Regions from separate parts of the Shewanella sp. GD04112 genome, predicted to be linked through region 1. Evidence: riboswitches for the same ligand, from Rfam matches in the RefSeq annotation. Region 1 holds a riboswitch; the other holds the start of a gene.

Region 1 (4,424 bases):
TGCATAATGACCGCCATAATTGCCGCCGCAGACGAAGTATTGCCTATGCCCATCTCACCAAAGGCGACCAAATTACAGCCCGCCTGATGGTGACGCTCGATTAACGCCTGCGCCATGGCAAAGCCCTTATCCACGCAGGCTAACGTCATGGCTGGCTCTAGGTGAATCGCTGCCGTTCCCGCACCAAGGCGTTGGTCGATAATGCCTTCGGCATCTTCAACTGGGGTTAAAATACCGCAATCAATCACTTCGAGATTGAAGCCTAACTGACGACAAAACACATTGATGGCCGCGCCGCCATGGGCAAAGTTTTGCACCATCTGCCGCGTGACTTCACTCGGGGCAATCGACACGCCTTCGGCAGCAATCCCATGATCTCCAGCAAACACCAACATGGTCGGATTAACTATCTGTAATTGCTGCGGTCCTTGAATGCGGGCAATTTGCAGCGCCAAGGACTCTAACTGCCCCAGAGCGCCGGGCGGCTTAGTCTTAAGATCGATCTTTTGCTGGATGAGTTGATTCTGCGCTTTACTCACAGGCTCGATTTGAAATAACGGGACAGATTGAGGCATTCACACTCCAGTGGCAATGTCGAATCCAATGATAGATCCGCTGTTAATAACTCATTTGCGAGTAGGTTCGCTAACACATTCTAGAACAACAACTACGAAGCATCCTGCTGCAATTTGCCATACGCACTTAGTACTAAATTTCGGCAATCCATAAGACCCATGCTAATTCGATAGCTTGCGCCGACGCAAAATCAGCAAAAAGAAGAAGCTACCGATCGCGGCGGTGATAATCCCTACGGGTAATTCCTGATTGCCAAGCAAACATCGGGCGAGTACATCAATCCACACCATAAACAGGCCGCCCACCAGCGCCGTCAGTAAGATGGGCTGACGACCGGGGAATAACAAACGAACTGTGTGCGGGATCATCAAGCCGACAAAGCCAATGCCGCCACAGGTCGCCACTAAAATCGCGGTGATAAGCGAGCAGAGCAGCAACATATTGAGGCGCAGCTTAGGCACATTCACCCCTAAGGTGTGGGCCGTTTCATCCCCCGCCTGCAAGGCCATAATTTGGCGTTTCCAACCGAGGATAATAAAAAAGCTCAGTAGCACCACTAAAGACGGCAGCGCCAACAGCGACCAACTGGCCTTAGCAAAACTGCCAAGGCTCCAAAACAATACCGATGCGGTAGCCTGCGGGCTGGCAAAGTACAGTAATAAACTGGTTAAGGCGCTAAACATAAAGGAGGTCGCCACCCCAGAGAGCAACATGCGCTCCACCTGACTCTTAAGGCCTAACCCAGCTAACGCCAGCACGATTAACACCGACAGACTGGCACCAATAAAGGCACCGAAGGGTAAGCTAAACCATAACAAGCCAGCAAAAGTCCCTGAACCGCTAAAAATCCCCGAATTGGCTATCGTGCCCGCATTGCCAAACAGGCCAGAACCTGTGAATAGCGTCAGCATGACCACGGCACCAAAGGAGGCGCCGGAGCTAATGCCGAACAGATAAGGATCGGCAAGGGGGTTGCGAGTCACGGTTTGCAGCACGCTGCCCGCCAAGGACAGCCCCGCCCCCGCCACAAAGGCGAGTATAATCCGTGGCAGTCGCAGCTCCATCACAATCCGCTCTGTCATGCTGCTGGTACTCACGGCCTCATCGGCCATAAACAAGTGACTGAGTTTATTGATAAACACCTGCAGCACATCTAAGAAGCTAATGTTTGCCGCACCAAAACTTGCGGCGGCGATGGGGGTGAGCAGGGCAAACCCCGTTAAGCCTAAGATGAGCCATTGCTGGCGCGTGAGCGGCGTAAAAATGTGGCTAAAAAAATTCATGGTCACCAGTTTAAGTGTGTCTATCATGGCGTGTTCTCGACGCTCTCATTTTGCAATGCAGCTCTTTGTAAGACCTCGTTTGGCGCGCCAGAGTTATGGCAGGCGCAGGCCACAGAAGGTAATTCTTGAGCCGAAGCTGAGTGGAAGTCACTCGCCGCGTCCACAGCATCGCTCTTAGGCTTTTGATAACCATAAAAGTAATTAATCAAGGGGTTACCATGCTGTGGATGGGGCGTCACTTGGGCGCATACCCCAAACACTTCGGCGATACGTTCCTCGGTTAGAACCTGAGCTGGCGTGCCCATGGCACTCACCTGCCCCTTATCGAGCAGCAATAAGTGGTCGCAGAGGGCGCTGGCTAAATTCAGGTCGTGAATCGAGGCGATTACGCTGATCCCAAGGCTTCGCACTAGCTCTAAGATTTGAATTTGATAGCGGATATCGAGGTGGTTTGTCGGCTCATCTAAAATCAACAATTGCGGCTGCTGCACTATGGCACGGGCGATCAGGGCGCGTTGCTTCTCACCGCCGGATAAACGATCGTATTGTTGATGCACTTTATGACTGAGGCCTACCTTTTCCAGCGCCTTAACAATTTTTTCACCGTCGCCGCTGGAGTTGGTATCAAACATCCCCTTGTGCGGCGTGAGTCCCATGGCAACCAATTGCTCTGTGGTCATATCGAAATATTGCGGCGTATCCTGCTGCACCACAGCCACTTTACAGGCAAACGCCTTGGGCGACAGCTCGCTAATATCCTGCGAAAACAAACTGATATGACCTTTAGCAGGGCGAATAAAGCGGTATAAACAGCGCAGCAAACTGGATTTACCCGCGCCGTTGGGGCCTATCAGCCCGAGCATTTCCCCCTGCGGCAAGGCAAAGCTTATCTCCGAGAGGATGGTTTTTCCCTCAATCGCCCAGCTCAGTTGGCTGACCTTAAGTGCTATCTTGGCGGAAGTCGCAGCGGGCGCTAAGGGCGCAAGGCTCGATGTGGAGTGCATCACTAACGATTGCTCCCACATGGATATTGATTGGTGTTATCTGTGCCTGCCGCCGCTTGGGCTAACAGGGCGAAACTCATTAATGTCATCTTCTGCTCCCTCGAGTTACCCGCTCGAGAACTAAGGCTGCACGCAGCGAAAACAGAAATAGGCAGGTATCCTGACTCGTAGATAAGAAGCAAAGCGCTTCGACTACTCACAGTTGCGGGTACAGTTCGGGCTACTGACGGGCAGCTCCCCGATTCCCTATTATGTTTGGGTTATCCGGCGCGCTTAAACGCTGTTGCCCTTAAGCAATAGCACTAAATCGCACAAAATTCCCAACACCTATTTCTGCGACCTTTGAGCTTAACGTACTGGGTGTGTTATCTGGCTCAAATGTCAGGGAAAAGCATTATCCTATATCTTGCCCATTAGGCAATGCTGTTTAAATCAGAAAATTTTCATCATGTCGATGACTGATGCTTACAAGCTACTCACAGTGGCCCGATGGCCAGTCTAAGCGCCAGTATCTTTTGCCTTGCTCATCCTCGAGCACATTAATGGTCACCACCGCCGCCACGGGTAAGGCGAGCTGACTGTAAAAACCTAGGGTTTTCACCGCCCCCAGCGCTTTTGACATCAAGTGGCGAATAACCCCGCCGTGGGTCACCACCCAGATATTGGCCGCAGGAGCATTAGCATTAAACTCCCCATGGGCCTGTTCATCATCCATCGCCAGCAGGGCAAACTCTTTATCGAAGATTTGTGCTATCGCACCATCGATACGGGCTTCAAAGTTTGCCATGGCTTCGCCATTGGGCGGCGTCACCTCCCAGGGATTCAGCCAATAGGCCGCCATCCGCTCGCCATCGTGTTGATATAAGTCATCAAGCAGGCAGCCATCCCAATCGCCAAAGGCTATTTCCTGTAACTCCTCCAGCAGGTTGACCTTGAGCATCGACGGTGCGGGTGCATCTAAACTTATGCCTACAGACGCACTCGAATGCAGCTCGGCCGCAAAGGCCTTGGCAAACTCGGCGCAGCGCCTCGAGGTCGAGCTATAAATGCCGTGGCACACAGTCGCCTGCGCCTCCACCGCCGCCGACATCTGCCGCCAGCCCTTGTCGCTCAGTGGCACGTCGACTCGGCCCCGCAAAATTGCCCCGCCCTCGCATTCTCCATGGCGTAACAGTAATAACCTGAGCTGCTTCATCTAATCTTTCCTTTTAGCGTTTTTATCAGCCTTATCTCGCCTATGCTATACCAACTTTAGCCTTGCCCTGACAATCCGATGTCGCGTATTATGGACGTCTATACGTATAAATGTCCAAAACATAACGAACGACATTCAATAATAAAATGCAATTTGTCACCCGATTGCGTACTTTGGACTCAACTTAGCTGTAGTAAAGGTAATCATTTATGGCGATATCTCTCCATCGAGCCAGCCAAGCACTGGCAGACATTCGCAACCAGTTGTCAAAGCGCATTCTGATTTTAGACGGCGCCATGGGCACTATGATCCAAGGCTACAAGCTTGAGGAAGAGGATTACCGTGGCGAGCGCTTCAAGGATTGGC
Region 2 (4,424 bases), 250 kb from region 1:
AGATTAACGATTAGTCTCAAGCTTAGAAGCGGTAACCCACAGTCAAGCGAATATCACGACCTCGGCCCGTGTAATAGCCGTCATATTCTCCACCAGCATAATAGCCAGAACTGACATACTCTTTATCAAACAGGTTATCGATACGCAGGCTCGCTAACCAAGCGTCACGGGTATAGTTCAGGGCCAGATTACCTAAAACATAGCTAGATAATTTATCGCCTTGGTTAGCGTTATCGCCTTCGATAAAACGATCGCCCGTGTAAATCGCCTCGGCAAACACTTGGAAATGCTCGGCAAAATCCATGCTAACGTAACCGCGTCCCGTATGCTCAGCCACCCAAGACAATTGCTTGCCATCATTCACCCCATCGGTAAATTCGGCATCGATATAGTTATATTCCAAACCTAAGGTAAGGGCTTGAGTGACCTGCCAATCCCAATCGGCACTCGCGCCATAGCGACGTGAAGCATCGGCATTGACGTTGGCGCCTTGGAAGCTGCCACCAACAGGTTTTTCAGCACTCGGGTCGAAGACGATTTCATCTTCTAAATCGAGACGATATAGGCTGACGCGTAGGCTTTGGCTAGCAACAGTCCAATCCCAACCAGCCTCGTAGGAGCGGCCCGTCTGCGGCTTTAAGCCATACACATCTTTCGGGGTGTAAGCTTGCTCATCGACCTTAGCGAAACGGAAGTTTTCATCACCACGCAGATAGAATCTGTGCTCGGCGCTCGGACGGTAATTTAAACCGAACTCGAATGCGGTCGCATCTTCATCTAAATCGATACCGTTTGGATACACATTGCCATCGACCAGATCGTCGGTCACCCGCGCATAACGTCCGCCCACCACATAGCTTAAGGTGTGGCTTAATGGCACTGTGGCTTGCAGGTAAGCACTCTGCATTTCCTGCACGTTGCTGCGCGCCATAGAGTCAAACTCTGCCTTACCGCGGCTGATATCCAAACCTGTGACTAGATTTAGCTCACCTTGACGGGTGCTGTAATTAGCAAGCGCTTTAGGACTAAACATCAGCAGCGAGCGAGTATTATGGCTACCCGCCCCCCAGTTTAATGAGCTCACTAAGGTATCGCTGTAATCCAGATCCGCCGCCAAGGCCCAGTTTTGGTTAAGCTGATGCTGATAACCGCTGCGCGCCGCAGTGGTCATCTCATGAACATATTCGCTGCTATTAGAAGACTGACGTGGATTTTCTTTGAACTGCTTAGGGGTCAACGCCCCAGGATTCTCGCGGTCATCATCGTAATAGCTGGTTTCAACGAAGAAAGAATCTGTGGCAGTTTTATATTGAATACGGCCTAAGATAGAGCCAGTTTCATTGGCATTATGCTTACGATAGTTATCGCCTTGGTTGTAGCTACCGGTCAGGAAATAGTGCCAATCTTTATTGATGGCGCCCGACACATCGCCGCGACCTTCGTAGGTATTAAAGCTGCCGCCGGATAATTGCACGCTGCCGCCCGTATTCTCAGGCGATTTAGTTACAATGTTGATCACCCCGCCTACCGCTTGGTCGCCATAGAGCACGCCGGCACTGCCCGATAGAATTTCAACACGCTCAATTAAATTGAGCGGAATCGCATTCAGGCTAGGCGCGGCGATATCGATATTATTTAAGCGGCGACCATCGAGCAAAATCAAGGTGTTGTTAACCGCAGAGCTCGCGCTAAAGCCACGCATCGCGAAACTAGTACCAATGTTATTGTCGGATAGCTGAATACCGCTTTGACCACGTAACACTTCGGTCAAGCTGGTTGCGCCACTCTGCTCAATCGCAGCGGCATCAATCACATTCACATTAGCGGCAATATTTAAGGGGGTCTTGTCTGAACGGCCAATGACGACAATATGCTCATCGACTTTGGCAACGCTGGCATCATCGGCCGCCACGGCGGGGGCGATAACAGAAAAGCTGCAAAGGCTGCCGATCAGCAGCGCGATTTTAGTTGGATGTGTTCCCATTTTACCTTTAACTCCTGCAAGGAAAACGGGGCATTGGCGCCACGATACCGTTGATTCAGTAACAAATACTGACAGTCACTATCGCATTTTGAGATCTGCCCACCGAAATCTCAAAAACACCTTTAGGGCCGGTCTCCGGACTTAGGCTATGTCTATCTCAACGAGAGATAAACGCGAAACTGACCTTTGCACACTCGATTCTCTGGCTCATCTTGAGCTACCTAACGAATGCGGTCGTCTCTCACCTTTTACCGTTGCGGGGGCAGTGCCAGAATTTCACTGGCTTCCCGATTATCTCGCGACGAATGCGTCGCAAGCACCACAGAAGGTTGACTAAAAATGAGGTTCATAGGGCGAAAAAACCAGTTAACGCCCAACAAGGCTCGTGGCATATCAAGCCTGAGCGCGCGCATTATAGACGTCTATACGGATGAAAGTCCATGATCATCCGTCTATCGACTGACAACTACTTTAAGGAAAAGGGCGCTAAGGCAGAGATAAAGTCGGCACTGTTGGCGGCTTGCAGAGGAGGTTTATCGGCAGAAAACACCTCACCACGCATCGATTTATGCAGCAAATACAAATCCTTGTCGCCACTCACTACAGTGTAATAACCAATTTCGCCCTGGGGATGAGAGGTAAAGGCCGTTGGATTAAATTGAGTCGCGCCATGGAGATTCGGCATAGTGGTACAACCAAGAATGGCTTGAAATCCGTCGTGACCATCCACTTGGGTATCCCCCAGCTTTTGGTAAACCACCTCACCGTCACAGGAGGCTTGGTAAGTCTCGGCCATCGCATCTAAAAACTGCTCCGGGCTGACGCTTTCGGCCATATCCTTAAAGCCTTGCACACAAAACAGCGCACTCCATTGATTGAGCGCCTCCTGCTCCGGCACAAATTCCGCCATAAACATGCCCGCACGTTCTTCATGGTAGGCTTTGCGCCACCCCTCTGGCAGGTTAAATCCTAATTGCTGGCTAAAGACGGGGAGCACATGGGAATGGGAAGCACTGCTCTCATGGCGAGGCATATCCAATTTCGCCTCAACGGATTCAGAACCGATTAGGCTGCATAGCATCAATACGCTCGCGCCCTGCCATAACCTCATCTGCATATGGGGTATACATTTCATTATTATCATCCTTGTATCGCATTGTTATGGGTTAATACGACATATGAAATTGCATAGAAAACATCCAGCATTCTAGCGAAGATGTAAATAAGATAACAGTTAAAAAGCAAAACAAAATGATACTTATACAGTCATAACAACTGTAAAACAGCAAATAGCAGCCAAAGATAGGTCGGTGAGGGATAAACAAGCTGGTGAATGAACCTTCACCAGCTGAGAAATGCCCTACATGCCCAACAATGAGTTAGTCAAATGACCAATTGATTTTACGCTGCGGCCTTGCCTGACTCAAAATCGCCTGCCGTTGCTCTGGGGTCTCACATTGGGCAGCGGGGGTAAATTCCAGCGGCTTAACCACCAAGGAGTCGGCAGGTTGTACCGGCGATTTATCAAACATTCCCAGATTCATCGACCAAGAGACCCATTCTCCTTTTTCACTGATCCCCACAAAACCATCATTTGCCTGCGCTAACCAAGTGAGGCGCGGAATGCGTTCAATCAGTTGCTCGACATTTTTAAGGTCAGCCCGATAACCGACGGGTACCACTTTGCCGTCGGGGCGCGTAAAGGCAAAGGAGGACTTACCTAGGGTAATTTTGCTGCCTTGCTGCCAATATTTGTCGAGGATCTCTTGAGCATGATGAAAGCCAAACAGATAGGCGTAATCCGTATCGTCGGCGAGAATTTGCGGCGTGGCGTTGTCACGCAGTAGCAAGAATCCCGGGCCAACGCTGATAATATCCTTCACGCCTGTGATATCGGTTTTCTTGATCCAATCGACGCCACAGTTAATGCCATCGCCCCAGAAATGGGCATCCCCCGTTGGACTTAACACCGCAAACGCGCAACTGTTTGCCGTGAGACTTGCTACATCCTTAAGCGCGCTGCGGATAGGATAAGCATCACTGCGCCAGCCCCAACTCACCACTGAGCCATCTTTTTTTAAGGCGGCATAGGTATTTTGAAAATATTCGATATGTTTAATATCCGTCAGCTGCGACTGCAACTTCTTCATATTGGTCGAACTTTCAACCTCCCCCCAAACTACGGCGCTGGCGTCTTTTTTCAGGGCAATAAAACTGCGCCCTTTAGCAAAGATATCGACCACATCGACTAACTCATCCTGCACCTGCAAACTATTGCCGCCGTAAGGCCCGTAGCCCCAAGTATGTACCTTACCATTGGCGTCGAGGGCGGCTATGGCCTCTCGGTTGGCGAATAGCTTAGTGATATTGGTCATGCGCGCTTGCAATACCTTGTCCAGACTCAACTTGCCCGCATTACCCCAATAGACCACAGTGCCAT

Evidence for each region. A riboswitch is a leader RNA that binds a small molecule or an ion and turns the genes downstream of it on or off. The one in region 1 is predicted to bind cobalamin.
Region 2: it holds a riboswitch for cobalamin, as region 1 does, so the genes downstream of both, N7386_RS17985 (TonB-dependent receptor) here and N7386_RS17035 (ABC transporter ATP-binding protein) in region 1, are expected to answer to the same signal.

Annotation. Positions count from the first base shown of each region.
Region 1 is NZ_JAOEAL010000001.1:3,845,095-3,849,518, forward strand. It holds gene cobT (nicotinate-nucleotide--dimethylbenzimidazole phosphoribosyltransferase) at 1-575, opposite strand, end outside; gene N7386_RS17030 (iron ABC transporter permease) at 738-1,886, opposite strand; gene N7386_RS17035 (ABC transporter ATP-binding protein) at 1,883-2,863, opposite strand; cobalamin riboswitch at 2,996-3,155, opposite strand; gene N7386_RS17040 (histidine phosphatase family protein) at 3,336-4,058, opposite strand; gene metH (methionine synthase) at 4,268-4,424, shown strand, end outside.
Region 2 is NZ_JAOEAL010000001.1:4,093,697-4,098,120, forward strand. It holds gene N7386_RS17985 (TonB-dependent receptor) at 23-1,984, opposite strand; cobalamin riboswitch at 2,093-2,323, opposite strand; gene N7386_RS17990 (hypothetical protein) at 2,451-3,119, opposite strand; gene N7386_RS17995 (hypothetical protein) at 3,364-4,424, opposite strand, start outside.